DNA from 3 places in the Serratia liquefaciens ATCC 27592 genome. Region 3 is predicted to be linked to each of the others. Evidence: predicted binding sites of a transcription regulator. Region 3 holds the regulator's gene; each other region holds the start of a gene.

What was found. Region 3 encodes Fur, which represses iron uptake genes when iron is present. Its sites were predicted from a motif close to ATAATAATGAGAACNACTATCAA; they were not measured.
Region 1: a site for Fur is predicted at 5,798-5,820, ahead of feoA (ferrous iron transporter A). Genes of this name have one in related genera too.
Region 2: a site for Fur is predicted at 5,759-5,781, ahead of fepD (Fe(3+)-siderophore ABC transporter permease). Genes of this name have one in related genera too.

The regions. Positions count from the first base shown of each region.
Region 1 covers NC_021741.1:4,891,704-4,902,104, reverse strand. The annotation lists gene nfuA (Fe-S biogenesis protein NfuA) at 92-667, opposite strand; gene gntX (DNA utilization protein GntX) at 735-1,418, opposite strand; gene bioH (pimeloyl-ACP methyl ester esterase BioH) at 1,461-2,237, shown strand; gene M495_RS22895 (YdgH/BhsA/McbA-like domain containing protein) at 2,498-2,782, shown strand; gene M495_RS22890 (FeoC-like transcriptional regulator) at 2,820-3,062, opposite strand; gene feoB (Fe(2+) transporter permease subunit FeoB) at 3,062-5,377, opposite strand; gene feoA (ferrous iron transporter A) at 5,449-5,667, opposite strand; gene M495_RS22875 (Tex family protein) at 6,314-8,644, opposite strand; gene greB (transcription elongation factor GreB) at 8,802-9,275, opposite strand; gene ompR (osmolarity response regulator transcription factor OmpR) at 9,692-10,401, shown strand, end outside.
Region 2 covers NC_021741.1:3,678,622-3,689,022, reverse strand. The annotation lists gene M495_RS17315 (enterobactin synthase subunit F) at 1-2,764, shown strand, start outside; gene M495_RS17310 (ATP-binding cassette domain-containing protein) at 2,842-3,642, opposite strand; gene fepG (iron-enterobactin ABC transporter permease) at 3,639-4,664, opposite strand; gene fepD (Fe(3+)-siderophore ABC transporter permease) at 4,664-5,737, opposite strand; gene entS (enterobactin transporter EntS) at 5,872-7,140, shown strand; gene fepB (Fe2+-enterobactin ABC transporter substrate-binding protein) at 7,127-8,086, opposite strand; gene M495_RS17285 (isochorismate synthase) at 8,285-9,493, shown strand; gene M495_RS17280 ((2,3-dihydroxybenzoyl)adenylate synthase) at 9,502-10,401, shown strand, end outside.
Region 3 covers NC_021741.1:1,183,764-1,194,164, forward strand. The annotation lists gene nagE (PTS N-acetyl glucosamine transporter subunit IIABC) at 1-350, shown strand, start outside; gene glnS (glutamine--tRNA ligase) at 602-2,266, shown strand; gene chiP (chitoporin ChiP) at 2,845-4,248, shown strand; gene chiQ (ChiQ/YbfN family lipoprotein) at 4,362-4,688, shown strand; gene M495_RS05495 (beta-N-acetylhexosaminidase) at 4,703-7,360, shown strand; gene fur (ferric iron uptake transcriptional regulator) at 7,700-8,146, opposite strand; gene fldA (flavodoxin FldA) at 8,466-9,005, opposite strand; gene ybfE (LexA regulated protein) at 9,235-9,522, opposite strand; gene ybfF (esterase) at 9,814-10,401, opposite strand, start outside.

The sequences.
Region 1 (10,401 bases), 1.5 Mb from region 3:
CAAGTGCGAGCATCCCCAGGAGCTTACTCAGGTAAGTGACTGGGGTAAGTGCACGCAGCCAACAACGCTGCAACGTCAAGTAAGAAGGGTATCAGTAGTAAGAGTGCTCGCCGCGCTGGTGCTCGGTCAAATCGCGCACGCCTTTCAGTTCAGGGAACTTCTGCAGCAGCTCTTTCTCGATGCCTTCCTTCAGGGTCACATCGACCATTGAACAACCGTTACAACCGCCGCCAAACTGCAGGATAGCCAGGCTATCGTCGGTGATTTCCATCAGGGTCACACGGCCGCCGTGGCCAGCCAGCTGTGGGTTGATCTGCGACTGCAGCACGTATTCAACACGCTCCATCAGCGGCGCGTTGTCGTCTACCTTGCGCATTTTGGCGTTTGGCGCTTTCAGCGTCAGCTGCGAGCCCAGTTGGTCGGTGACGAAGTCGATTTCGGCATCTTCCAGATACGGTTTGCTCAGCTCGTCGATATAGGCGGACAGCTTTTCGAACTTCAGCTCGGTATCTGTCGCTTCAACGGCGTCCGGCGGGCAATAAGAGACACCGCATTCGGCCGTAGGCGTACCCGGGTTGATCACGAATACGCGGATTTGGGTGCCTTCCTCTTGGTTTGCCAGCAGTTTGGCAAAGTGTTCCTGTGCAGTATCTGTTATACGAATCATGGCATTAGCTCGTTAGTTCAAATAGTTGACTTTAATACTAGGTTATAATACGCCCATTGCCCTGGTACTACAACGTGCGGCAAACGCACCAGATCTGGATCGATGCGGCTCCCTGCTCCTGCAACAACTTGGCGATTTCCATGACCGTACTGCCGGTCGTCACCACATCGTCCAGCAGCGCGACGTGTCGGCCCGCCATGGTTTCATGGCAACGAAACGCACCACGCAAATTGCGCCGCCGCGCGCGGGCCGATAGCCGTTGCTGCGGAGCCGTTTTACGCACCCGGCTCAGGGCGGCGGGGCGGTAATCGCACCCTAACCAGTGTGCCAGCGGCAGCGCCAGCAGATCGCTCTGATTATAGCCGCGCCGCCAGCAACGTTTTGCCTGTAAGGGTACCGCTAAAATGATATCGGGTCTGTTCAGATATTGCTCTCGATGTGCCTGTTGCCAGTTCAGCAGGATTAGCCGCGCCAGCAGCGGGGCCAGTTCCGGCGTGTGCTGAAACTTGAACTTTTTTATCAGCTGGCGCAGCGGCGCGGCGTAGTCATTGACGAACACCAGCGCCTGCCAGGGTGGCGGCTGTTGCAGGCAGCGGCCACAGGGCAATCTGGCATCGCCGGCGGGCAGGCCGCAGCGCGGGCAGCACAAAGGTTTGGCGGGCATGTGACGCAGGCAGTAGCTGCAGATACCCTGACCATAAAGACGCAGCGACTGTCGGCATAGCCAACAGCGGCTCTGGATTGATAGCATAACCGTCCTCCCTGACGGATGAGAATGAAAGGACAATAACGGATGAGTGCGTTGTACTGGCAAACAATAGGTGAAGGCGATCGCGATCTTGTGCTGCTCCACGGCTGGGGGCTGAATGCCGAAGTGTGGCATTGCATGATTGAGCGGCTGACGCCGCATTTCCGCCTGCATCTGGTCGACCTGCCGGGCTATGGCCGTAGCCAGGGGTTTGGCCCTATGTCACTCGAACAGATGGCGGAAACCGTGATGGCCGCGGCACCGGCGCAGGCCTGGTGGCTGGGCTGGTCGCTGGGCGGGCTGGTGGCCAGCCAGATTGCGCTGTTGCAGCCGCAACGGGTGAGCGGGTTGATCACCGTGGCTTCATCACCTTGTTTTGCCGCTCAGGATGACTGGCCGGGGATCCGCTCGGAGGTGTTGAGTGGTTTCCAGCATCAGTTGGGGCAGGATTTTCAGCGTACCGTAGAGCGTTTTCTGGCATTGCAGACGCTGGGAACGGAAAGCGCGCGGCAAGATGCCCGCCTGCTGAAATCGGTGGTGCTTAACCAACCGATGCCAAGCGTTGAGGTATTAAACGGTGGGCTGGAAATACTGCGAACGGCCGATTTGCGCCAGCCACTGGCCAAGCTGCCGTTGCCGCTGTTACGGGTTTACGGTTATCTGGACGGTTTGGTGCCGCGTAAGGTGGCAGAACTGCTTGATGCCAAGTGGCCAAACTCGCCATCAATCATCATTGCAAAAGCAGCTCATGCACCATTCATTTCCCACCCTGATGAATTTGCAGAAATTATTGGCACTTTTGTGGCAGAAAATGGGATCTGACCCAAAATCGCACAATAAAGCGCTAAAAAAAGAGCCGCTTAGTGGATAAAAAATAAACCTGTTCAATACTTAGGTGGGTAACTGCGTTGGCTGCACAATGAAAAAACGCGTGCGTATTTTCATTCGGCGTTTCGTCTCTGGGAAAACGGTCTCGTCAGGGAAAGCAACGAGGTCCGAAGATGTCACGGCAGCCAGTGTTATCGCGCATTTACTCTGGACGGCTTTCATAACAAATAAATTATCCCTTGAGAGGTATGGTAATGAAATCTTTGAAAATGATTGTTGCAGCGTTAGTTGTGAGTTCCGTGTCTTTCAGCACCCTGGCGGCAACCTTGCTGACCAAGGAAGATCTGGATAAGAATCCGGGTAAATATGAGAAGATCGGTACGGTAACTACCACCGCACAAACCACATCGCCGATGGATGCAAAAGAAGAACTGTCCAAACTGGCTGATGAAAAAGGCGGACAATATTACGTGATCCTGGCAGGCCGTGAGCACGGCAAGTTCAGTGCTATCGCCGAAGTGTACAAAGACAAGCAATAATCAAGAAGGGGGCGCGCCTCGTGCCGCGCCCCACCTCTCAGTGTTTTAACCGATATATCACCGTACTGCTGCACGCTTTGCCTTCCGGACAGCTTTTGCAGCTGCCGCTCAGGCAGGCGCTGTTATCCTGCTCGATACGCTCCACTTTCCCCATTGCGACCAAACGCTCCAGCATTGCCTGCACCAGCGGCAGCGGAGCCGCCAACTGACGGCTGAGCTGAAGCGCCTGTATGCTACCGTGCAGCGCCAATGCGTCGCGGATCTGCAGCAGGCCGGCCATTAGTGGCAGTTGCCCTTGGCGCCCTGACAGCAGGCTGCCGGGGTGGCGTTGCTCAGGCGTACCGTGACCCGACTACGTGCCCGGCGCAGGCCGAACAGAATCAGCAGATTGAATAACACCACGATGGCGATCGCCGCCAGGCTGTACTGCGGATGCTGGCTGAAGGTGGCAATCTGATAAAACAGCGTGGCTAGCGAGTAGGCCACGTTCAGCCCCCAGAGAATGGAGAAGGTCATCCAGCCGCGGCTGGATTCGCGGGCGATGGCCCCCATCACCGAGACGCAAGGGACGTACAGCAACACAAAGATCAGGTAGCTGTAGGCGGAAACCCCGGAGCCGAATTTGCTGCTCATAACGCCCATTGAGCCGACGTCCATTTCCCCATCGCCCTTGCTGGCCTCAATCGGGTTGGACAGTACGCTCAGGCTGAAGGTGTCTTTCAGCCCTTGCCAGGTGGTGTCCAATGCGCCACCCAGTTCATCCAGCAGGTTAAAGTTGGCGGCATCAAATTCGGTACTGTTGATATGTTCGGCGGTGTACAGGGTATTTAGCGTACCGACCACCACTTCTTTCGCCATGGCCCCGGTCACCAGGCCGACGGTAGCCTGCCAGTTGTCACTGTGCACGCCCATCGGTTTCAGCAGCGGCGTCAATACTTTGGACACCGACGCCAGCGCCGAGTCATTAATGTTATCTACCGGCTTGCCGCTGAACGAAAAGCTGTTCAGGCCGCCAATAAAGATGCTGGCAACTACAATCACCTTACCGGCACGCAGCACAAAGCCTTTCAGGCGCTGCCAGGTTTGCAGCAGCAGGCTTTTCAGGTGTGGCACGTGGTAAACCGGCAACTCCATCACGAAGGGGGAAGCTTCACCGCGCATGATGGTGTACTTCAATACCAGACCGGTGAGGATTGCCACCACAATACCCAGCATATACAAAGAGAACACCACGCCTGCGCCGTCCTGGCCAAAGAAAGCAGCGGCAAACACGGCGAAGATCGCCAGCCGAGCCCCGCAGGACATGAAGGGCGCCATCATGATGGTAATCAGGCGTTCGCGCTGCGCATCCAGCGTACGTGCGCCCATGATCGAAGGCACGTTACAGCCGAAGCCGACGATCAGCGGCACGAAGGACTTGCCGGGCAACCCCAGCGCCTGCATCAGGCGGTCCATCACGAACGCCGCACGCGCCATATAGCCGGAGTCTTCGAGGAACGACAGGAACAGGTACATCATGCCGATTTGCGGCACCAGCGGCAGCACAGTGTTGATACCACCACCGACCCCCTGCGCCAGGAAAATGGTCAACCATTCAGGGAAGTGCAGGGTATAGCCCAGCCATTGAATACCCTGAATAAAGATTGCCGCCGACCCGATATCGAAGATCGGCTGCAGTGCGCCGCCGAGGTTGATGGCTAGCAGGAACATCAAATACATCACCAGCAGGAAGATGGGCACCCCTAACCAGCGGTTGAGGATCACTTTATCCAGCGCTTCGGTCAGACGGTTCGGCATGGCCTGTTGTGAATTGCTCACGGCATCGCACAGGGTGGCGATTGACTGATAACGCGCATCGGCAATCACCAGTGCAGGATCTTCCTGCTGTTGCCGCTGCAGCGCCTGTTTGGCCGCCGGCAGCAGGGCCGCCGCAGGGCCGGCAAGCTGGTGGCTGTAGATATCGCCTTCCAGCATCTGCAGCGCCAGCCAGCGACGTTGTTCGCTTGGCAGGGTCTGCGGCATGGCGTCGCTCAGCGTGGTCATTTCCTTGAGCAGCAGCGGCGGGTAGTTCACCAGCGCTTTTAATTCGTTGAACTGATGGTTGTCGATCATCTGCTTCAGCACGCCAATGCCGTCGGCTTTGGTGGATACCATCGGCACCACCGGACAGCCGAGACGCGCCGACAGTGCCGCGATATCGATATTAATTTTTTGGCTTTTGGCGATATCCAACATATTCAGCGCGACAATGCAGGGGATGCCCAGCTCCAGCAGTTGCAGCGTCAGGTATAGATTACGTTCCAGATTGGAAGCATCGACCACGTTGATCAGCAGATCGGCGTCGCCGCTCAGAATGTAGTGGCAGGCAATTTGTTCGTCGAGTGAGGTTTGCTCCGAGATGGTGGTCAGGGAGTAGGTGCCGGGCAGATCGACCAGTTTGACCTGTGATTGCGGCGTGGTGAACAGGCCTTCTTTGCGTTCTACCGTCACGCCCGCCCAGTTACCGACCCGCTGGCGTGCCCCGGTCAGCTGGTTGAACAGCGTAGTTTTACCGGAGTTGGGGTTGCCTATTAAGCCAATAGTGAGTTTTTTCATAATTTAGCGTGATATCAGTCAATGGAAGTTGGGCCAGGCAAGATGCATGGCCAAAGCAAGGCGGCTCAGGACTAGCCGTCGAGCAGGATCAGGGCCAGATCTTTCCTGCGCAGCACCAGGCTGACGCGGCGGGTTTTTATTTCTATGGGATCACCCAATGGTGCGACGCGTACCACTTCAAAAGACGAGCCCGGCAGCATGCCGAGGGATAAAAGTTTTTGGCGATAAGCCGGGCCGATTTCATTGGCGAAGCCGGCGATCTTATAAGACCGTTTAGGCAGAAGATGCATGTAACCTTCTCTAAGCCCAGGCTATTGGGCTGGTGATGATAAAAGAACGTTCCAATGGCAGTCCCGAGATAAAAACCACGAGCTGCCGACGCTTTCAATCCATGAGGCAATGCAGTGAACACGCAAAATAATAATAGTGAGAATAATTATCGTATTCAATACAAAAAATAGGGGTATTGGTAACCAAAGGTTGTGGCGATCACATTTAGAGAATGCAATTGCCTGACAGCGCTATTTTTATCACCCAGCCTGGTGGGGTGCAAATGCGAATGGTGAGTTAAATCAGTTACGTATTTGTAGTGAATTTTTCCGGTTTGAAAAAAGTAGTGACAGATTCGACAGCTTTGATTCGGTGACGTCAATATCGGTATTTATTAGGCAACATATTGCCGGCTGAATACGAGCGCTAAGCATTTGTGTTTCGCTGAGAAATACCGGAATGAGAATTTAATGTTAATAGAGATGTTAATAAATGGCTCTTTAGCGTGGCTTTCAGGCTTAAAACCGGAATTATCAGGGCTGTCGGCGGCAGCGAATAAAAATGCGGGTTTATTGAGGCGGGTCAAAAAATGATGAGGGTATTTAGCGGAAAAGGGAGGGGTTAACCCCCTCCCTGTGCCTCATGCGTTTTCTGCTGGCCGCCTGACTACGACTTTCTGCCAAAGGCCGCCGCCAGTGCGTCACCCATGGCGCTGTTGCCTGCCGAGGTGTTAGCGCCACGCGGTTTGGACTTATTGGCCTGCGGTCGCGAGGTGTTGTCCTTGGCCGGTGCTGAATTGCCACCGCGCCGTGGGGAACCTTCACCCGGTTGCTCGTCCAGACGCATGCTCAATGCAATGCGTTTACGTTGCAGGTCCACTTCCATCACCTTCACTTTGACGATGTCACCGGCTTTCACCACGGTGTGCGGATCTTCGACAAACTTGTCCGCCAGCGAGGAGATATGCACCAACCCATCCTGATGCACGCCGATATCAACAAAGGCACCGAAGTTGGTGACGTTGGTGACCGAACCTTCCAGGATCATTCCCGGCTGCAGGTCGTTGAGGGTTTCCACCCCTTCGGCAAAGGTTGCGGTTTTGAATTCCGGACGCGGATCGCGGCCCGGCTTCTCCAGCTCCTTCAGGATGTCGGTCACCGTCGGCACACCGAACTTCTCATCGGTAAAGTCGCTGGCCTTCAGGCTGCGCACCGCCGCCGGGTTACCCATCAGATCCTGCAGAGCCTGCCGCGTTGCGGCCAGAATGCGTTCGACCACCGGGTAGGTTTCCGGGTGAACGGTCGAGGCGTCCAGTGGGTTGTCGCCGTGGTTGATACGCAAGAAGCCGGCGCACTGTTCAAAGGCTTTCGGCCCCAAGCGACTGACTTTCAGCAGCTGTTCGCGGTTGCTGAAGCGGCCATTTTCGTCACGCCAGGTGACGATATTCTGCGCCATCATGCGCGTCAGGCCGGCTACGCGGGTCAGCAGCGGCACCGAGGCGGTATTCAGATCCACACCGACGGCGTTCACGCAGTCTTCGACCACGGAGTCGAGTTTTTTCGCCAGTTGGCTTTGGCTGACGTCATGCTGATACTGGCCGACGCCGATGGATTTCGGATCGATTTTGACCAGCTCGGCCAGCGGATCCTGCAGACGACGTGCGATGGATACTGCACCGCGCAGCGAGACGTCGAGGTTAGGGAATTCCAGCGCCGCCAGTTCGGAAGCGGAGTACACCGAAGCGCCGGCTTCGCTGACGATCACCTTTTGCGCTTTGACTTCGCTGAACTGCTGTTGCAGGTCGAGGTAAAAACGTTCGGTCTCGCGCGATGCGGTGCCGTTGCCGATGGCGACCAGCTCCACTTTATGCTTGGTGCACAGTGCGGCGACGATGGCGGCGGCTTTAGCGGCCTGACCGGTGTGCGGGTACACGGTGTCGGTGGCGACCAGCTTGCCGGTAGCATCGACTACCGCCACTTTGACCCCGGTACGCAGGCCCGGATCCAGCCCCATGGTGGCGCGCATACCGGCCGGTGCCGCCATCAGCAGGTCATGCATATTACGGGCAAAGACGTTGATCGCTTCATCTTCCGCGCGTTCGCGCACCGTGCTCATCAGCTCGGTTTCCAGATGCAGTAGCACCTTGATACGCCAGGTCCAGTTGACCACCGCTTTGCGCCAGGCGTCCGCCGGAGCATCATTCAGGCGCAGATCCAGGTGGCTGATGATGATCTGCTCCGCCTGGCTTTCGCGTGGGGCTTCTTCAAACTGCGGATCGGCATTCAGCGCCAGCTGCAGTACACCTTCGTTACGGCCGCGGAACATGGCCAGCGCACGGTGCGATGGCACCTGGGCAATGGGTTCATGATGATCGAAATAGTCGCGGAACTTGGCCCCGACTTCTTCCTTGCCTTCCACCACTTTGGACACCAGGTGCGCATGTTTCCACAGGTAGTTACGGACCTTGGCCAGTAATGCGGCGTCTTCGGCGAAGCGCTCCATCAGGATATAACGCGCGCCGTCGAGGGCGGCTTTTACGTCCGCTACGCCCTTGTCTGCATTAACGTAACCTTCGGCCAACTGTTCAGGTTGCTGCTGAGGATCCTGCCACAGCGTGTCCGCCAGAGGCTCCAGACCGGCTTCAATCGCGATCTGGCCGCGGGTGCGGCGCTTCGGTTTGTAAGGCAGGTAGAGGTCTTCGAGTTCGGTTTTGCTTTGCGTGGCGGTGATCGCCGTCGCCAGCTGTTCGGTCAGTTTGCCCTGCTCGTCGATCGATTTAAGGATGGTCTGACGGCGGTCTTCCAGTTCACGCAGATAACCCAGGCGGGTTTCCAGCTGGCGCAGTTGGGTATCGTCCAGACCCCCGGTGACTTCCTTACGATAGCGTGCAATAAAGGGCACGGTATTACCTTCATCCAGCAGACGGATGGCGGAGTCAACTTGCTCCGGCCGGGCCTGCAGTTCTGTTGCAATAATGCGGCTCAGTGGGTCATTCATAAGTCTGGTATCTGTTGAGAACGGTTGGTAAACAGGGGGACAGTTATACGGATTGCGCGGGGAAAATGCCAGTGGAGCGGGCCGCCTCTCGACAGTCATAGCGCGTAAAGCGGCCTGTACTGCGGCGGCGGGCGGTCGCTCGGAAAAAACTGAAATCTTATTTTACGTACTCGATCTCATTCACGTACCACAGGGCATCGCCGACTGGCGTATTAACGGTGGCGGCATCACCCACTTCTTTTTTAAGCAGCGCGCGGGCCATGGGCGAATCGATGGAGATGTAGTCTCGGCGGCCAAAAATCTCGTCATAGCCGACGATGCGAAAGCGTTTAGTGTCGCCGTCCTCGTTTTCCACTACCACCCAGGCACCGAAAAACACTTTGCCTTCCTGCTGCGGGGAGTAATCGACAATCTTTAATTGCTCGAGGCATTTGGTCAGGTAGCGTACGCGGCGATCGATTTCCCGCAGCCGTTTTTTGTTGTACTGATAATCGGCATTTTCACTTCTGTCGCCGAGGCTGGCTGCCCAGGTCACTTTTTTGGTGACCTCTGGCCGATCTTCGCGCCAGAGAAAGTCTAATTCCTGCTTTAGCTTGTCGTAACCTTCGCGGGTTATCAGCTGCGTTCTCATCGTGGTTCCGCCTTTAGGGACATATCAAAGGGAAGGACGTCATTGCGTTGGCAAAGTGTCGCACAAACTCGCATCGGGCTGTAGGCTGCTGTTGCACAATCCAATGAGCGTTAATCATCAGCCACGCGCAAAATTGCCGGTGCTGGCGTTTCTTATCGCCCCGGCTGAGTTACACTGCCGAATCAGCCGTCGGGTATGCCGCCAGCCAAAAGACGCAGTGCTTCTAAATTTAACCTATGCGCATCGTGATTTTGGCGAATCGTCGCGGGCATTTTGATGAAAATTGTTGATAAATGGGCAAAAGAATAAGCTTTGTAACAATTTCGTCTAGAATATATACCATTAAACGCTGTCCGAAATGACAGGGTTTTTTAACAATATTCACGTCAGGCAATAAAGCCTTTGGGAGTAATACAATGCAAGAGAATCATAAGATTCTGGTCGTCGATGATGACATGCGCCTGCGTGCGCTTTTAGAGCGTTATTTAACCGAACAGGGTTTTCAGGTTCGCAGCGTAGCCAACGCTGAGCAAATGGATCGCTTGCTGACTCGTGAATCATTCCATCTGATGGTGCTTGACCTGATGTTGCCGGGCGAAGATGGTCTTTCCATCTGCCGCCGTCTGCGCAGCCAAAGCAACCCTATGCCGATCATTATGGTGACCGCCAAAGGTGAAGAAGTCGACCGTATCGTTGGCCTGGAAATCGGCGCTGACGATTACATCCCAAAACCCTTCAACCCGCGTGAATTGCTGGCCCGCATCCGTGCGGTGTTGCGCCGTCAGGCCAATGAACTGCCGGGCGCTCCTTCACAGGAAGAGGCGGTGATCGCCTTTGGTAAATTCAAACTGAACCTCGGCACCCGCGAAATGTTCCGCGAAGACGAGCCTATGCCGTTGACCAGCGGCGAATTCGCAGTGCTGAAGGCGCTGGTGAGCCATCCTCGCGAACCGCTTTCGCGCGATAAGCTGATGAACCTGGCCCGCGGCCGTGAATACAGCGCCATGGAACGCTCCATCGACGTGCAAATTTCTCGTTTGCGTCGCATGGTTGAGGAAGATCCTGCGCATCCACGCTACATCCAGACCGTTTGGGGTCTTGGCTACGTCTTCGTCCCGGACGGCAG
Region 2 (10,401 bases), 2.5 Mb from region 3:
GTTGTACCTCGACGAGGCCGGTACGCTGAAGGTCGATCTGTTGGCTAATGCCGAACGTTATCAGCGTGATGAGCTGGCGGCGCATCTGCAACGCCTGCCTCTGTTGTTGCGTCAGTTTGCCGCACAGCCTCAGATGCCGATTGGCGATGCCGATTTGCTCACCGAGCAAGACCGCCAACTGTTGGCCCGGGTTAATGACACGGCACATCCGGTGAAGGCGCAAACCCTCAGCGGGCTGCTGGCGGAGCAGGCGCAGAAAACCCCTGACGCCCCGGCGCTGGCCGATGCGCAGTACCAATTTACCTATCGCGAAACTCGTGAACAGGTTGCCGCGCTGGCGCGTCAGTTGACGGAGCAGGGCGTACAACCGGGTGATATCGTCGCCGTCGCCTTACCGCGCTCGGTCTTTTTGTCTCTGGCGTTAATGGCCATCGTCGAAGCCGGGGCGGCCTATTTGCCGCTGGATACCGGTTATCCTGACGAGCGTCTTGGCATGATGCTGGAGGACGCTGCGCCGCGCCTGATTATCACCGAACCGACCCAGCAGGCACGTTTTGCCGGCAAGGGTGAGATCTTGCTGTATGACGCGCCGTTGTCGATAGACAGCGCAGCCAACGTCACGCTCAATGGACCGACGCCGCATCACCCGGCCTACATTATCTTTACCTCCGGCTCGACCGGGCGACCGAAAGGCGTGTTGGTGGGGCATCAGGCGATCGTCAACCGGTTGCTGTGGATGCAACATCAGTATCCTATGGCGGCAGGCGATGTGGTGCTGCAGAAAACGCCTTGCAGTTTTGACGTTTCGGTATGGGAATTCTTCTGGCCGCTGATAGTGGGGGCCCAGTTAGTGATGGCTCCGCCTGAAGCGCACCGCGATCCGGAACAGCTGCTCCAGCTGATTGATCAACATCGTGTCACCACCATGCACTTTGTCCCTTCGATGCTGGCGGCCTTCGTCAGCGCGTTGGATAGCCCGCAGGCGGTGGCGTGTTGTGCGCCGTTACGTCAGGTATTTTGCAGTGGTGAAGCCTTACCAGCGGAACTGTGCCGCCTGTGGCAAAGCCGCACTGCGGTGCCGTTGCATAACCTGTACGGGCCGACCGAAGCGGCGGTGGACGTCAGCTGGCATCCGGCCTGGGGCGAAGCCTTGGCTGCCGTCACTGGCGCCAATGTGCCGATTGGTTTACCGGTTTGGAACACCGGTTTACGCATCCTCGATACGCGCCTGCGGCCAGTGCCGCCGGGCGTCGCCGGTGATTTGTACCTTACCGGTGTGCAACTGGCGCACGGCTATCTGGGACGACCGGAACTGACCGCCAGCCGCTTTGTAGCCGATCCTGACGGCGATGGCGGGCGGATGTATCGCACGGGTGACGTCGCCCGTTGGCTGCCGGGAGGCGAGGTGGAATACCTTGGCCGCAGTGACGATCAGTTAAAAATACGTGGGCAACGTATTGAGTTGAGTGAAATCGATCATGCTTTGCTGTCGCTGCCGGGGATTAAACAGGCGGTGACTCACGCGCTGGTGCTGGAAAATACGCCAACCGATCCTGGCGGTGGCGATGCCCGCCAGCTGGTGGGCTATCTGGTGGCGCAGCCCAGCGTGCGCCTTGATCTTGACGCGCTCCGCGCAGCGTTGGCCGATCGCCTGCCGCCGCATATGGTGCCGGTGGCGCTGGTCGAGATGGATACTCTGCCGCTGAGTGCCAATGGCAAGCTGGATCGTAAAGCGTTGCCGCAACCGCAGGGCGCTGCCCGCGCCGCAGGGCGTGAGCCGCAAGCGGGGCTGGAGACGGCGATCGCTGCGGTGTTCGCCCGCCTGCTGCAACGCGAAACCGTGTTTGCCGACGATGACTTCTTTGCCCTCGGCGGGCACTCGCTGTTGGCGATGCGTTTGGCGGCGGAGCTGCGGCGTGAACTGGGCAAGGCGGTGTCGGTAGGCCAGGTGATGGTGGCTTCCCGCGTGGAACAGCTGGCGCAGCTGTTGGCCGAAGAACGCACCCAGGAAGAAGCTGACAAAACCGGTTTTGACCGCGTTCTGCCGCTGCGCACCACCGAAGGACCAACGCTGTTCTGCCTGCATCCGGCATCCGGCTTCTCATGGCAGTTCAGCGTGTTGCCGCGCTATATCGATCAGCACTGGTCGCTGGTGGGTATTCAGTCACCACGGCCGGATGGCCCGTTGGCGCTGAGCGAAAATATGGACCAGGTATGCGACGCGCATCTGGAGACGGTGTTGCAAGTGCAACCGCACGGCCCGTATCACTTTATCGGTTACTCGCTGGGCGGCACTCTGGCACAAGGCATTGCCGCGCGCTTACAAGCAAAGGGTGAAGAAGTGGCTTTCCTTGGGCTGCTGGATACCTATCCGCCGGAAACGCAAAACTGGGACGTGATGTTGGATGACAACGTGTTGAAAGAAGTTCAGCGCGAACGTCAGCAGTTCCTGGCGGTGTCTGAAGATGCGCTGGATCCGGCATTGGGCGAAACCCGCGTAGCCATGTTCGATAATATCGAAGCCAACTATGCCGATTCGGTTCGTCTGCTTTCAGCCACCCATACGGCGAACTTCAAAGGACAGGCGACGCTGTTTGTCGCGCGCCAGACGTTGCAGGAGGGGATGGATGTTCAGCAGACCTGGTCGCAATATGTGGACGCGCTACAGGTTCATGAACTGGACTGCGCGCACGTGGATATCGTTTCACCAACGTCGTTCAAGGTATTAGGACCGTTGTTGAACCGCATACTTCGCGCTTTATAATACCCAGTGATGGTAGGGGACGAATACATTCGTCCCGATTAACGCGGGCCCAGCATGCTGGGCCCCTACAATCTCGATTACTTACCTAGCGGTACCACCAACGGCGTGTGCGAGACGGGATCGTCAATGATCATGCAGCGCAGACCGTAGACCTTTTCGATCAATTCCGGCGTCACAATATCCTTCGGTGCACCCTCGGCGACCACTTTACCGTCGCGCATGGCAATCAGATGCGTGGCGTAACGGCAGGCATGGTTGAGATCGTGAAGCACCACCACCAGCGTATGGCCATTTTCACGGTTTAACTGGCGCATCAGTTCCAGCAAGTCGATCTGATGGCTGATATCCAGCCAGGTGGTCGGCTCATCCAACAGCAGCAACGGCGTTTGCTGCGCCAATACCATGGCAATCCAGACCCGCTGACGTTGTCCGCCGGAAAGCGTATCAACCGGCTGTTCAGCCAGTTCAAACACGCCGGTGGAGCGCATGGCCTGTTCGACCGCTTGCTGGTCTTCTTCACGCCAGCGGCTGAAGAGGCGCTGATGCGGATAGCGACCGCGTGCCACCAGATCAAACACGGTAATGTCACCCGGTGCGGTCGAGCTTTGTGGCAACAACCCCAACTGGCGAGCCACCTCTTTGGTGGCATAGTCGCTAATGTGTTTGCCGTTGAGCCAGATGGCACCGGCCTGCGGCTGCATCAGGCGGCTAAGAGTGCGCAGCAAGGTCGATTTACCGCAGGCATTCGGCCCGATAATGACCGTCAGTTCACCGTGCGGAATAGAAACGGAAAGGTCGCGTGCGACGATTTTTTTGTCATAGCCGAGCGTCAGATTTTCGGCGCGTAACGGCGCGGGCTGTAAGAGTTCAGCATTCATTTTTTTCGTGACTCACGGATTAATAGCCAAATCAGATAAATGCCGCCCAGGCTGACGGTCAATACCCCGACCGGCAACTGATAAGGCATAAACAGGCGTTGCGCCGCGACATCGGCGAGCAGCAGCAACAGGGCACCCGTCAGGGCTGTCAGCAACAGGACGCTGCGGTTGGCGCACAGGCGTCGCGCAATCTGGGGGGCCACCAACGCAATAAAGGAGATTGGCCCGGCGACGGCGGTGGCGGCGGCAGTCAGGGTAACGCCGACCAATAACAGCAGCACGCGTGAGCGCTCCACCGGTACACCGAGTGCGCAGGCGGTGTCATCGCCCATCTCCAGCAGCCGCATGCGGCGGGCCAGCATCAACAGCAACAGGCAGCACAGCGCAATCACCGCCAGCACCGGCAAACTTTTCGCCCAGGTCACGCCGTTGAGCGAACCGGCGCTCCACAGTCCGGCGGTCATGGCGGATTCCAGCGAAGCGCTGATGATCAGCCAGGTATTGCCGGCCACCAGCAGGGCGCGAACGGCAATACCGACGATAATCAAACGGAATGACTCGACGCCGTTGCGCCATGCCAGCAGATAAATCAGCGCGGCGGTCAGCAAGCCACCGGCCAGTGCCCCGGAGGTGATGCCGAGAATACCGCCGTTAAACAGCACTATTGCCACCAGTACGCCGCTGTAAGCGCCGGTATTAAAACCGATGACGTCCGGGCTGCCGAGCGGGTTACGCAGCAGCGATTGGAAGATGGCGCCGCTGATACCGAGCGCGGCACCCAACAACAGCGCCATTATCACGCGAGGCAAACGCCACTGGGTAACGATCACCGCCAGGTTGGCCGGGCCTTCACCGCGTAAGGCGTCGATCACCTGCAGAGCGCTGAGCGACAAAGCGCCGGAACCCAGGGCATAAATCGCCAGTGCCAGGGCGGCAAGCAACAGCAGCAGCGCGGTTAGCGCCGGGCGCGACAAGGCGCGCATTTTGTGGTTGGCCATCAGGCGGGCTGCGGACATCGACATTAGCGCTGCCTCCTGAACATATGGCGTTGACGCACCAGCATGATCAGCAGCGGTGCGCCAATAAGCGCGGTGACGATGGAAACGCGCAGTTCACCGGCGACCAGGAAGCGGCCGATCAGATCGGCGCTCAGCAGCAGGATAGGGGTCAATACCAAGGTCCACGGCAGCATCCAGTGCAACTCGGAGCCAGCCAGTCGCCGGGCAATGTGCGGCATCATCAGCCCGACAAAGGCTATCGGACCAACGGCGGCGGTGGCGCCACCGCACAGCAATGTGATCGCCAGCAACCCCAGCAACTGGGTGCGGACGATGCCGGTGCCCAGCGCGGTGGCTAACTCATTGCCCATACTCAGGCTGTTCAGCGATTTGCTCATCCACAGCGTGATTGCTGTGCCCAGCAGGATCGGCAGGGCAACGGTGCGCACCACCTGCATATTTTGAATATCCAGCGAACCGGCCTGCCAAAAACGCAGCTGATCGAAGACCAGCGGGTTCAACAGGGAAATGCCGGAGGTCATGCCTTCCAGCACCGCCGCCAGCGCAACGCCGGCCAGCGTCAGGCGAACCGGGTTCAGGCTGCTGCCTCCCAATGCGCCGATCAGAGCCACCAGCAGGGCGGCAAACATCGCGCCGGCAAAGGCGAACCACAGATATTCGCCGACGTGGGCGGCACCAAAGAAAGTGATGCCCAATACCACGGCAAACCCCGCGCCGGCGTTAACGCCGAGAATGCCAGGGTCGGCCAGCGGATTGCGGGTGAGGGTTTGCATCAGCACGCCGGACAGGCCCAGGGCGATACCCGCCAGCACGCCGATCAGCGTGCGCGGCAGCCTGGCGTTGGTAATGATGGTGCAGTCGGCGCCGCTACATTGGCCGTTGAGCGCCTGGATAACCGTGTCGAAGGGGATAGATTTGGCACCGAGCGACAGGCTGAGCAGCATGACGACCAACAGGGCGCAAACGGCAATCAGCAAGCCAAGCAGCTTGCGACGAAATGAGCGGGGAGTGCCACCCGCAAGATGGTCCCTGGACAGCGGAATGGACGGTGTGCAATTGCGTGTAATCCGTAACATAACAATCCATTATTTGATTGAATATGAATGATATTTATTATCATTATTGATTGTTTTCATCTATGGTACCATGAGTCCCTTCGCTATTGCAGCACAGACGCTGCCCCTTTTCTTTAGTTGTGGTGAGAAAGCTAATGAGTAAGCCCTCTATTTTGCTTGATTTTGGCCTGCTTAAGACCAATAGCGCCTTTCGCGCTGTGTTCTGCGCGCGTTTTATTTCCATTCTGGCGCTCGGGCTGATGGCCATTGCCATCCCGGTGCAGATCCAGGCCCTGACCGGGTCGACGCTGCTGGTCGGGTTGTCCGTGACGCTGGCCGGCAGCGGCATGTTTGCCGGTTTGCTGATGGGGGGCGTACTGGCTGACCGCTACGAGCGCCGCCGTCTGATCCTCTTTGCCCGTTCCACCTGTGGTATTGGGTTTATCGGTCTTTGTTTAAATGCCGCTTTACCTGCGCCGTCATTAACGCTGATTTATCTGCTGGCGGTTTGGGACGGGTTCTTCGGGGCGGTAGGCGTGACGGCGTTGCTGGCGGCGACGCCTGCGCTGGTTGGGCGTGAAAATATCGTTCAGGCCGGTGCCATCAGCATGCTGACGGTGCGTTTTGGCTCCATTCTTTCCCCGGCGATCGGCGGGTTGGTGATTGCCAACGCCGGCGTGACCTGGAACTACGCTTTGGCGGCCTTCGGCACCTTGCTGACGTTGATCCCTTTATTGCAGCTGCCACAGCTGTTGCCACCCCCTCAGCCGCGTGAGCATCCGCTGCGCGCACTGGCCGGCGGATTTGGCTTCCTGTTTCGTAACCGGGTGATTGGCATGGTGGCGCTGATCGGCGCGTTGCTGACCATGGCCAGCGCGGTGCGAGTGCTGTACCCGGCGATGTCCGGCATGTGGCAGGTCAGTGCGGCGCAGCTGGGCTTTATGTATTCCGCCGTGCCGCTGGGCGCGGCAATTGGCGCCTTTACCAGTGGCCGGGTGGCGCACGTGGCGCGGCCGGGCTGGATGATGCTGATGACGGCGATTGGCGCGTTTGTCGCTATCGGCCTGTTCGGCCTGATGCCCTGGTACGGTCTGGCACTGTTCTTCCTGGTGGTGTTTGGCTACCTGAGCGCATTGAACTCATTACTGCAGTACGGGCTGATTCAGAACCTGACGCCGGATGCTTTCCTGGGGCGCATTAATGGCCTGTGGACGGCGCAAAACGTGGTGGGGGACGCGTTGGGTGCCCTGCTGCTGGGGGCGATGGGGGCGTTTATGTTGCCGGCCATGACTTCAACCAGCTTCGGTTTTGGCGTGGCGGTACTGGGTGTAGTGCTGGCGTTCGCGATGAAAGGTCTGCGTCAGGTGAGCCTTGGCGGGCAGGAAAGCGATCTCCAGCCCGCCGCGGGATCTACTGAGAAATAAACTGTTTTTCCAACAGCGTCAGCAGGTTGCTGGCGCTGTAGTAGTCCAGTCGGAAGGTGTCATTGCCCAGCGCATAAACCCGCTTATGCTGCACCGCCGGCAGGTGAGCGAGGAAAGGATTGGCCATCAGCCGCTGCGCATCGCTTTCGTTGTTGGCAAACAGCATCAGCGTCTGGCCGTTCAGTCCTTCCGCCAGGTTTTCCCCGGCGAGCTGAATGATGTCCTTACGCATACCCATGCTGCGGCTGTTGTTCAGCTTGTCAGACGGAACCGCCAGGGTGAAACCCAGCTGCTTGAGCATTTGCCCCTGGGAAGATTCGGCGGTCCACAGGTTGGCTGACTTGCCGTCGGCGCTGAAGACCAGAGCGGAGGTCGGTTGTTCCGGCAGCGTCATACGTTGTTTGAGCGACTTTTCGCGGCTATCGAAATCATCAACGATTTTTTGCGCCTTGGCTTCGTGCCCGGTGGCCTGGCCCAGCTCTATCGCCAGCGCCTGCCAGCTTTTGTCGTCGTAATTGACCACCAGCACCGGGGCAATGGCGGACAGCTGATCGTACAGGCGTACGGCGGAGTCGGCACCGGTAGCGGAGATGATGATCAGGTCGGGCGCTTCACCGGCAATGGCTTCTGCGTTGGGTTCGCCAATGTACAGGCGCTTTACGCCGCGCTGCGTTGCGATAGCGCTCCATTGGTGGAAGAAACCTTGTGAGTCCGCGAGACGGCTGCCGGGCGTGGTGGCGCCGCTGGCGATCACTGGCGCATCAATCGCCAGCAGGGTGCCGGTGACGGTTACGCTGGTGGAAACGATGCGGGTAGGGGGCTGCTGCAGGGTCACTACGCCGTGTGAAGTTTCGATTTTACGCGGCCAACCGGCCTCTGTGGCATGGGCTGCACCCATGGCTAACATGCCAAACAGTGCGAAGCCGAAGAACAGGTTCTTCTTCATAAAGCATTCCTTAGAATTTAAATAGTAATACTTATCATTTATATAATTAAAACTGCTGGTTTTATAGCACGATAATGAATAGAAGAACTGTTTACATTTATTGACATAGCATATTCACGAGGGTAATTTAACGCGATTCAATACAAATGATAATCATTATTATACAGGTTATTGTTCATGATACGAAAGGGAGAACCGATGAGCGTGACAGTAAAGGGTACCGGGCAGAAGAAGCCGCACAGCAAGGAGAGCGAGTCGTCCGAAGCAGGCGTGTCGCCGACCTCCGGCTTTTTCTTTACCTCTCCTTTCCGTAGCCTGAGCACCCAGGGCTGCTTCGCCAAAATCACGCTGCCGGCCCAGGGCGGGGATCAGCTTAACGGCGAGTTCCAGCAGGCGGTACGGCATGCTTTTGCCGAAGCCAAACTGGCGGGGGTGAAAAACCCGGTCCTGTGCGGCGCGATCCCGTTCGATACTCATCAACCCTCTGCGCTTTTTATTCCCCAGCACACCCAGTGGTTTGAACGCGAAGCCTTTTTGGCTGGCGTAACCTCACCACAGGAAGCCCTGCCGGAAATTATCAGCCAAAATGAAGTGCCGGCACAACAGCCTTTCATGCAGATGGTGGCAGATGCGGTGGAAGCAACCCGTGGTGACCAACTGGATAAAGTGGTGCTGTCACGCCTGCTGGAGATTGAAACACGCGAACCGGTAGACAGTCAGGCATTGATGGCGCGTATCATCGCGCAAAACCCACATGGCTTCCATTTCCATGTGCCGTTGGAACAAGGAGCATTGCTGGGCGCCAGCCCTGAACTGCTGCTGCGTAAATCCGGCGCACAATTTTATTCCAACCCGCTGGCAGGCTCCGCCCGTCGTGACGCCGACCCGCAGCGGGATCGTGAAGTCAGCCAACAGCTGTTGGTTTCCGAGAAAGATCTCTACGAGCACCAGTTTGTTACCGAAGGTATGCGGCAGGTGCTGGCCGATCGCTGCAGTTATTTGAATATCCCCACCTCGCCTGAATTATTGAGCACCACCACGCTGTGGCACTTGTCTACGCCAATCGACGGCGAGGCCGCCAGCCGGGCGGAAAACGCGTTGTCGTTGGCCTGCCTGCTGCATCCGACACCGGCGCTGTGCGGTACGCCAACGGCGCTGGCACATCAGGTGATCAAGCAACTGGAGCCTTTTGATCGCGGCCTGTTTGGCGGCATCGTCGGCTGGTGTGATGCCGAAGGCAACGGGGAGTGGGTAGTGACCATCCGCTGTGGCACGGTGCAGGGCAACCAGGTGCGACTCTTTGCCGGAGCCGGCATTGTGCAAGACTCTTCGCCGGAATCTGAATGGCACGAAACCGGCACCAAACTCAGTACCATTTCGCGGGCGTTTGGCCTGAACCAAGGATAGACATTTCCATGAGCATTGCTTTTACTCCCTGGCCTGAGGCACTAGCCCGTCGCTATCGCGAACGGGGATATTGGACCGACCGGCCATTGACCGACATCATCACCCGCCAGGCTAAAAATGACGCCATCGCGCTGATCGACCCGCAACGCAGCCTGAGCTATCGCCAGCTTAATCAACTCTCCGATCGGCTGGCTGCGGCCTTGCTGCGTCGGGGCATACACAGCGGTGATACCGCGCTGGTGCAGTTGGGTAACGTGGTCGAGTTCTACGTGACTTTCTTTGCGCTGTTGAAAATTGGCGTGGTGCCGGTGAATGCGCTGTTTAGCCACCAACGCAATGAGCTGAACGCCTATGCGGCGCAGATCAAACCGGCGTTGCTGATTGCCGATCGTCAGCATGGCCTGTTCGGTAACGACGAATTCCTGACGACGTTTCGCGCTGAACATCCTTCATTGCGCCTGGTCGCTTTGCGCAGTGAGGAACAGGGCGAGCAGTCGTTGGCGAGTTGGCTGGAAGAGGATTGCGGCGATTTCGTGGCTGCGCCAACCGCGGCCGATCAGGTAGCGTTCTTCCAACTCTCCGGTGGCAGTACCGGCACGCCGAAGCTGATCCCACGTACCCACAACGACTACTACTACAGCATTCGCCGCAGCGTGGAGATTTGTCATTTTGATGACGAAACCCGTTATCTGTGCGCACTGCCGGTAGCACACAACTATCCGATGAGCTCGCCTGGCGTATTGGGCGTGTTTTACGGTGGTGGGCTGGTGGTGTTCGCCAGCGATCCGGATGCCGGGCAATGCTTCGGTTTGATCGACCAGCATCAGATCAACGTGACTGCGCTGGTGCCGCCGGCGGTAACGCTGTGGCTGCAGGCCATTGAGGAATGGGGCGGTTGCCAGCAGTTG
Region 3 (10,401 bases):
CAACCGATAAAACCGTCGTGGCGCCGGCTGACGGCACCATCGTGAAAATCTTCAACACCAACCACGCCTTCTGCCTGGAAACGGACAAGGGTGCGGAGATTGTGGTGCACATGGGTATCGACACCGTGGCATTGAACGGTCAGGGCTTCAAGCGTCTGGTTGAAGAGGGCGCTGAGGTGAAAGCCGGTCAGCCAATCCTTGAACTGGATCTGGACTTCCTGAACGCCAACGCACGCTCGATGATAAGCCCGGTAGTGGTCAGCAACGCTGACGATTACGCCGGTCTGTCGGCGCTGGCGACCGGTTCTGTGGTCGCAGGCCAGACCAAACTGTTCGAGATCCAAAAGTAAACCGATTTACCTGAGTAGTACCCGGGGTGTTTAACGAGTCATGACGGAACGCACCCTACCTTTGGCGGGAAGAGAGCAATCTCTTCCCGCTTTTTTATGGGCGATAGGTGACGAAAGTTGCCCCGATGTGGTGCGGCGATCTGTCGTGGTGCAGCGCCCCGCATTTTTCATGAAACAAACGGTTGTTTCCGGGCGTGGCTTGTTGGATCATAGGCGGTTATGTGTAGCGCTTTGCATTGAGGAATAGTGAAATGAGTGAGGCTGAAGCCCGCCCAACCAATTTTATCCGTCAGATCGTCGATGAAGATCTGGCTTCAGGGAAACATACGTCGGTACATACCCGTTTCCCGCCGGAGCCGAATGGTTATCTGCATATCGGCCATGCTAAATCCATTTGCCTGAACTTTGGCATCGCCAAAGATTACCAGGGCCAGTGCAACCTGCGTTTCGATGACACCAACCCGGTAAAAGAAGATATCGAGTTTGTTGAATCCATCAAACACGACGTGGAGTGGCTGGGCTTTGAGTGGAGCGGCAACGTCCGTTACTCCTCAGATTACTTCGATCAGCTGCACCAGTATGCGGTAGAGCTGATTAACAAAGGGCTGGCCTACGTCGACGAGCTGTCGCCTGAGCAAATCCGTGAATATCGCGGCAGCCTGACCTCTCCGGGCAAAGACAGCCCGTACCGCGGTCGCAGCGTGGAAGAAAACCTGGCGCTGTTTGAAAAAATGCGCAACGGCGAATTTGCCGAAGGTAGCGCCTGCCTGCGTGCCAAGATCGACATGGCGTCACCGTTTATCGTGATGCGCGATCCTGTGCTGTACCGCATCAAGTTCGCGGAACACCACCAGACCGGCAACAAATGGTGCATCTACCCGATGTACGATTTCACCCACTGCATTTCCGATGCGTTGGAAGGGATCACCCATTCGCTGTGTACGCTGGAATTCCAGGACAACCGTCGTCTGTATGACTGGGTATTGGACAACATCACCATCCCTTGTCATCCGCGTCAGTACGAATTCTCACGCCTTAATCTCGAATACGCCATCATGTCTAAGCGTAAGCTGAACCAGTTGGTGACCGAGAAAATCGTTGAAGGTTGGGATGACCCGCGTATGCCGACCGTTTCCGGCCTGCGTCGTCGTGGCTATACCGCCGCATCCATCCGCGAATTCTGCCAGCGTATCGGCGTGACCAAGCAGGATAACAACGTTGAAATGGTGGCGCTCGAAGCTTGCATCCGTGAAGAGCTGAACGACAACGCACCGCGTGCGATGGCGGTGCTGGATCCGGTTAAGATTGTCATTGAAAATATGACTTCCGGCGTGGAAATGGTGACGATGCCTAATCACCCGAACAAGCCGGAAATGGGCAGCCGTGAAGTGCCGTTCAGCCGCGAGGTTTATATCGACCGTGCTGACTTCCGCGAAGAAGCCAACAAGCAATACAAGCGTCTGGTGCTGGGGAAAGAAGTGCGTTTGCGTAATGCCTACGTGATCAAAGCGGAACGCGTGGAGAAAGACGCAGAAGGCGAGATCACCACTATCTTCTGCAGCTACGATCCGGATACCTTGAGCAAAGATCCTGCCGATGGCCGTAAGGTGAAAGGCGTGATCCACTGGGTGTCTGCCGAGCACGCGTTGCCGGCGGAAATTCGCGTGTACGATCGTCTGTTCAACGTGCCAAATCCGGCAGCGGCAGAGGACTTCCTTGCCACCATTAACCCTGAGTCGCTGGTAATCAAGCACGGCTTTGTGGAGCCAAGCCTGGCAACTGCACAGCCGGAAAAAGCCTATCAGTTCGAGCGTGAGGGCTATTTCTGCGCCGATAATCGTTACTCCTCGGCAGAGCATCTGGTGTTTAACCGCACCGTTGGTTTGCGCGACACCTGGGCTAAAATCGGTGCCTGAGTGATAAGTGGTTAACGCAATAAGAGCGCAACTTCGGTTGCGCTTTTTTTATGTCTGTCGCCGTTATTTACCTTTCCTGTTGCGATGTAGTTCGCTCAATCAATGTTTAAATTTTTATCTGGCCGTTGTATCCGTAATTTCTTGATATAAATCATCACTCATATAACATTGTCTTATATATTCGTGATGCGAATTAATGTCATCTGGAGAGCGCTCTCATATTTTTTCCTCTGGCTGACTTTTTTGATTCGGCTGAAACCATTAATCGTCTTATATTGACCTCATATCATTATTTATTCTGATTTTATTGAATTTTTTATTCGACACTCTCCTTGCATAGCCGCGTAACAAAATCTCATCGATATGTGCTCTTTGTCATACTTTGACAAATCTCTCTGATATTTCATTTGATAATTCGCGTCGCGAAAAATAGTCTGTCTGTAGCAATAAGTGCTGTGGGGTTTTAGCCCTGTCAGCAATTTTTTTTACCCGATTGGGTTTTTATTGGCAGTCGTGCAGGGCAGTGGTGAACACGGGCGGCTGCAACTTTTAAAGTTAAGTCAAAGAGGAATTTCATTATGGGTACGCACGGTGCTCAGCGTAAAACGCTGGCGCTCGCAGTCGCGGGTGCGCTGTTGGGAACAGGGTTTGCCATGGCCCCTGAGGCGAAAGCCGCAGGATTTATCGATGATTCCACGATGACCGGCGGCGTATATTACTGGCAACGTGAGCGTGACCGTAAAGATCTCAATCCGACCAGTGACGATTACAATAAATACACCACCAACTTGTCGCATTCGACGGCCAACCTGAGCCTGGATTTTGCCTCGGGCTATGCCTGGGACATGTTCGGCCTGGACGTCGGCGCCTTTACCGCCATCGAGCTGGCTGAATCCAGCGCCAGCGGCCACCCGAATGAAATCGCGTTCTCTTCCAAAAACCGTACCTACGATGAAGACTACTCCGGCGACAAAGGCGGCATCAGCCTGTATAAAGCCGCCGGTAAATTCAAATATGGCCCCGTCTGGGCACGTGGCGGTTATATCCAGCCAAGTGGCCAAACTCTGTTGGCGCCGCATTGGAGCTTTATGCCCGGCACCTATCAGGGTGCAGAGGCCGGTGCCAAGTTTGACTACGGCGATGCCGGTGAGTTGAGCTTCTCTTATATGTGGACCAATAAATATAAAGCGCCATGGCATATCGAGATGGACGACTTCCGCCAGAACGATAAAAAAACCGGTGTCTCCTATCTGCACTCGCTGGGTGCCAAATACGACTTCAAAAACGATTTGGTGCTGGAGGCGGCATTCGGCCAAGCCCAGGGCTATGTGAATCAGTACTTCACCAAGGCATCTTATAAATTCGATCTGGTAGGCAACCCGCTCACCACCAGTTACCAATTCTATGGCACCGAAGACCGCATTAACGACAAGAACGACCCGAACAGTATTTACGACGGCCTGGCCTGGCTGCAGGCACTGACCTTTGGTTACACCACTGGCCAGTTCAACTGGCGCCTGGAAGGGACCATGGTCAAGGCCGAAGGCAACCAGGGCTACTTCCTGCAGCGTATGACGCCAACCTACGCTTCTTCTAATGGCCGTCTCGACGTGTGGTGGGATAACCGTTCCGACTTTAACGCCAACGGCGAAAAAGCGGTTTATGCCGGGGTGATGTATGACCTGAGCAACTGGAACCTGCCGGGCATGGCGGTGGGCGGTTCTTACGTTTATGCCTGGGACGCCAAACCGAGCACCAACCCTATGTACGATCAGAGCCAGCGTCTGAAAGAGAGCGCCTGGAGCCTGGACGCCATGTACACCATTCAGGAAGGCCGCGCCAAAGGCACGCTGCTGAAACTGCACTACACCCAATACGACAACCACACCAATATCCCAAGCTGGGGCGGGGGTTACGGCAACATCTTCCAGGACGAGAAAGACGTCAAATTCATGGTTATCGCGCCATTCACCATTTTCTAAACCTACCTAGAGCTTTCGAGTTGCAGCTGGTGCAGATAACGACGCTGCGGCTTGAAAGATGGCGGGTATATTCCCCGGCGGCAGCGCCGGGGTCATTTAACGGGAATAACACGATGAAAAAAATCATGATGATGTTGGCTGCGGTAGCCACGTTGAGCGCCTGTGTACAGCCTGCGGCACCGCCGGAAGATGCCAAATTGAAACAGGCCTACAGCGCCTGTATCAACACCGCGGAGGGCTCACCGGAAAAATTGCAGTCATGCCAGGCAGTGCTGAACGTACTGAAACAAGAGAAACAGCATCAACAGTTCGCCGAGAAAGAAACGGTGCGGGTGATGGATTATCAAAACTGCATTCAGGCAGTTCATAGCGGTAACGGCCAGGCCTATGACGCCAAATGTGGCCAGATTTGGAAAGAGATCCGCGATAACAACAATTAAGGACGATGATAAAAATGAATAAATTCAAATTGAGCGCGCTTGCCGCACTGACGGCAACCATTGGGTTATTTGGCAGCGTGGGGAACGCGATGGCCAATCAGCCGCTGGTGGATCAACTGAGCCAGTTGAAACTGAATTTGAAAATGGTCGATAACCGGGCAGCCGAAAACGGTCTGGATTGCGGCAAGCTGGGTGCCGACTGGGCGGCTTGCAACAAGGTGCTGATCGGCCTGACCAACGACAATCAGGAGATCAAGGGTCAGGACTGGGCGATTTACTTCCACAGCGCCCGTCAGACCCTGCGTGTGGATAACGACAAGTTCAAGATATCTCACCTGACCGGTGATCTGTACAAGCTGGAACCTACCGACAAATTTACCGGCTTCCCTGCGGGGAAAACGGTAGAGATCCCGATTATCACTGAATATTGGCAACTGTTTAAAACCGACTTCGTGCCACGCTGGTACGCCACCTCGGGCGATGCAAAGCCTAAAATTCTGGTCAATACCGATACCGAAGATCTGAACCAGTTCGTTGCGCCCTTTACCGGCGACCAGTGGAAGCGTACCAAAGACGACAATAACATCCTGATGACGCCGGCCTCGCGCTTTACGAAAAACGCCGAGCTAAAAACCTTACCCACCGCGTCGTTACGCGGTCAGATAGTGCCAACGCCGTTGCAGGTTAAAGTGCATGCGCAGGATGTTGATCTGAGCAAAGGCGTTGCATTGGAGCTGAGCGCATTGTCCAAACCGGCGGCGGACGCCGTAGCCCAGCGTTTCGCGCTGTTGGGAATAACCAGTAACGCAGCCGGTTATCCGATCAAGACCGATATTCAACCGGGAAAATTCAAAGGCGAGTTGGCGGTACCAGGCGCTTATGAATTGATCATCGGCAAGCAGGAAGCGCGAGTCATTGGTTTCGATCAGACCGGGGTGTTCTATGGCCTGCAGTCCATCTTGTCATTAGTGCCTACCGAAGGTAGCGCCAAAATCGCTACGCTGGAGGCCAAAGATGCGCCGCGCTTCCAGTATCGTGGCATCTTCCTGGATGTCGCACGTAACTTCCACCAGAAGGATGCGGTGTTGCGCTTGCTGGACCAAATGGCGGCGTACAAGCTCAATAAATTCCACTTCCATCTGAGTGATGACGAAGGTTGGCGCATCGCCATTCCGGGCTTGCCGGAACTGACCGAAGTCGGTGGGCAGCGTTGCCACGACTTGAGCGAAACCACCTGCCTGTTGCCGCAGTATGGACAGGGTCCGGAGGCTTATGGCGGCTTCTTCTCTCGCCAGGATTACATCGACATTATCAAGTACGCCAAGGCGCGCCAGATTGAAGTGATCCCGGAAATCGATATGCCGGCGCATGCCCGTGCGGCGGTGGTCTCAATGGAAGCGCGCTATAAGAAACTGCATGCCGCCGGTAAAGAACAAGAGGCCAACGAGTTCCGTTTAGTGGATCCAACCGATACCTCTAACACCACCTCGGTGCAGTACTTCAACCGCCAAAGCTATCTCAACCCTTGCCTGGATTCATCCAAACGTTTTGTTGACAAGGTGATCGGCGAGATTGCCCAGATGCATAAAGAGGCCGGGCAGCCGCTGAGTACCTGGCACTTTGGCGGTGACGAGGCGAAAAACATCCGGTTAGGTGCTGGTTATACCGATGTGAACAAGCCGGAAGCCGGCAAAGGCATCATCGATCAGAGCAAAGAAGACAAGCCATGGGCAAAATCTCAGGTCTGCCAGGCGATGATCAAAGATGGCAAGGTCGCCGATATGGAGCACCTGCCAAGCTACTTCGGAGTAGAAGTCAGCCAATTGGTGAAAGCGCATGGGATCGACAGAATGCAAGCCTGGCAGGATGGCCTGAAAGATGCCAAAAACGCCAAGGCCTTTGCTACCCAGCGTGTCGGGGTTAACTTCTGGGATACGCTGTATTGGGGCGGGTTCGACAGTGCCAACGACTGGGCGAACAAGGGCTACGAACTGATCCTTTCAAACCCGGATTATGTCTACATGGACTTCCCGTATGAGGTGAACCCGGACGAGCGTGGTTACTACTGGGGAACGCGTTTCAGCGATGAACAGAAAATGTTCAGCTTTGCGCCAAACAACCTGCCGCAAAACGCCGAAACCTCGGTTGATCGCGATGGTAATCACTTTACCGCCAAGAGCGACAAGCCCTGGCCGGGGGCTTACGGTATTTCCGCGCAGATGTGGAGCGAAACCCAGCGTACCGACGAGCAAATGGAGTACATGATCTTCCCTCGTTCGCTGTCGGTGGCCGAGCGCGCATGGCACCGGGCAGAGTGGGAGCAGGATTACCGGGCGGGCCGGGAGTATAAAGGCGGCGAAACCCACTTCATCGATACCAAGAAGCTGGACCGCGATTGGCTGCGCTTTTCCAACCTGCTCGGTCAGCGTGAGCTGGCAAAACTGGACAAAGGTGGCGTGAACTACCGGTTGCCGGTGCCAGGCGCCCGAGTGGTGGGGGGCAAGCTGGAAGCCAATATTTCGCTGCCGGGTCTGGGCATTGAATATTCCACCGACGGTGGCAAACAATGGCAACGTTACGATGCCAAGGCCAAGCCTGGGGTTAGCGGTGAGGTACTGATCCGCGCGGTGAGCCCGGACGGCAAGCGTTACAGTCGCGCTGAGAAAGTGTAAACCTGAAACTCGGCCCCCTGTTCGCAGGCGGGCCGTTGTTACTCGACCAGGGCAGCGTCCGGCGTAATCGGACATGAATTTGACTATCGGTTGCGTTTTTTCCGGGATTGCCGGTACCTGTTAATACCGAACCAAGCTCTGTTGCTCATCCGCGTGTCGGCGGGTGGGGTAGTGCTGAGAGTGTAAGTGGGAAGCGAGAGAAGTGCTGTAGAGAAGTGCCGCTGCAATTGTTGTATTTAACGCTGTGAACTTTCCCCGGCCTGTCCGGGGATTTTTTATCCTATTATCGCAGGCACAAAAAAACCGCCGTTAAGGCGGTTCTCAATGCCGGTTAGGACATTATTTTTTGTCGTGCAGGGTGTCGTCTTCGCGGCAGTCACCTGTTTCACAGTGGCCGTACAGGTACAGGCTGTGGTTGGTGAGCTTGATGCCGTGTTGTTTGGCGATATCACGCTGACGCACTTCGATAGACTCATCGCTGAATTCGATCACTTTGCCGCAATCCAGGCAAATCAGGTGATCGTGGTGATGTTGCTGGGTCAATTCGAACACGGACTTGCCGCCTTCGAAGTTGTGACGGGTCACAATGCCGGCATCATCAAATTGGTTCAGTACGCGGTAAACCGTAGCCAGGCCAATTTCTTCGCCCATATCTATCAGTTTTTTGTACAGATCTTCCGCACTGACGTGATGGCATTCCGGATTTTGCAGTACTTCCAGGATTTTGAGTCGCGGAAGCGTGACTTTTAAGCCGGCCTTCTTCAATGCGGTGTTGTTGTCAGTCATGCGGATTCAGTCCTGTTACTATGCTAATCAAGTTGAGGCGTTCTCGCCTTTGGCATCGGTCGGCACAAAGAGTTAATTGCGTCTCATTATAGAACCGGTTGCTCTAAATGGAAACCGCCGGTTGTTAACAAAGCTATAATTGCACAATTGCATGTTATACATGCAACGTCTTGATGAATGGGATAAACCGAAAACTCAGTCTACCTTGATGGTGTGGGAAGTTACAAATCTGTAGCTTCTATTGCAGTAATTTGTACTGCCAATGATGGCCCTGCCGGCACACTATGCACTTTGCAGGGCTTTTGTTCAACCTTTGGCGTTACCCGACGATTTCGGCCAGGCTCAGCTCTTCGACGATTTGTTTTACCCAGCCTTCGACACGTTCGTTGGTCAGCTCAGGTTGGCGATCTTCGTCAATGGCCAGGCCGATGAAATGGCTGTCGTTAACCAAGCCTTTGGAGGCTTCAAAGTGGTAACCCTTGGTTGGCCAGTGGCCTACGATCGCGGCGCCACGCGGTTCAATGATGTCGCGAATGGTACCCATCGCATCACAGAAATACTCTGCGTAGTCTTCCTGATCGCCACAGCCGAACAGCGCAACCAGCTTGCCGTTGAAGTCAATTTCTTCCAGCGTTGGGAAGAAATCGTCCCAGTCGCACTGCGCTTCGCCGTAGTACCAGGTTGGGATACCGAGCAGCAGGATATCGAAAGCTTCCAGATCTTCTTTGCTGCTTTTGGCGATGTCATGAATTTCAGCCACATCTTTACCAAACTGCTGCTGAAGAATTTTCTGGATCATCTTGGCAATGTTTTCGGTATTGCCAGTGTCGCTGCCAAAGAAAATGCCTACATTAGCCATATCGCGTATAACCTTTAAATTCAATAAATTGCATTCACGATGTTAGCGTTGACTACGATAACACCGATTAAAATGATGCCATGGCAAGAGGTTATCTCTTACCGGTAAGTGCGTATCATGCCAGAAATTTACCCCGGGTATTTATCACTTTAATGCGATGCCGGGTGGAATAAAGCGGTGTTGATCGGGCGTCATCCTTAACGCCGCGCCGCATGTGCGGCTGCAATGATCAATGTTCTGGCTGCTCGTCCGCCAGTTGTGCCAGCAGCATTTGCTCAATAAGCTCGCTGCGGCTGATATTACGCTGTTCCGCCAGTTTGTTCAGGGCGTCCACCGCATCCGCATTGATCTTCAGTTCCACACGCCGTAAGCCACGGACTTTATCGCGTCGAAGCTGATTACGCTTATTGATTCTAAGCTGTTCATCTCGGGATAGCGGGTTGGTTTTCGGGCGCCCCGGACGGCGTTCATCTGCGAACAGATCCAGCGTCGTGCGATCCGTTTGTTCTTTTGCCATAGGTAGCGGTACTGCAAGGGAGTTTGCATCAAAAAGCGCTTACACGCTTCCGGACGGTTCGGTTAACACACTTCGGGCCAATAAACCCTAACCCAAATTCACCCCAGCCTGACGTTAGCGAACACGCTCGGCACGGCGGCAAAATTATAGCGCGCCATATTACCCCAGCAGGTAGAGCGACGACAATGCTTAACTGAGCCGAAAACGCGCTAAGCCGTTATCTTTAGCGCGTTTTTTCATCAGATGGTGACTTTGGGAGAGAAACGGCCCATTTGTCGGGCCTGGCGCGACTCAGGCTTCGCCGAGAAAGCGGTGAATGGCGCGCAACACCGCCTCCGGTTTTTCCGCATGAACCCAGTGTCCGGTACCGGCAACGACGTGAGCGCGAGCCTGCGGGAATTGACGGGCAATATCTTCGCGATAGCTGTCCTGCACGTAAGGCGACAGGCCGCCGCGGATAAACAGCGTCGGGTGAGGCCAGGCCGGCACTTCCTGCCAGCCGGTGATGTTCTCGTACTCTTCGATCAGCACCGGCAGATTGAAACGCCATTCGCCTTGATGGAAGGATTTCAGCAGGAACTGGATCACGCCTTCCTCTTTCAGGTAGCCACGCATCAATTCCGCCGCCTGCTGGCGTTGGGTAATGCCGGCGGCGCTCACCGCCTGCAACGCGACAAAAATTTCGTCGTGGCGGCGCGTTTGATAGTCCACCGGCGCAACGTCAATGATGATCAGCTTCTCCACGCGCTGCGGGGCGATTGCCGTCAGCGCCATGGCCGCTTTGCCGCCCATCGAGTGGCCAATGACAATGACCTTCTCCAACTGCAAATCGTCCAGCAACGTCAGCAGATCCTGCGCCATCTCCGGGTAGGTCATGAC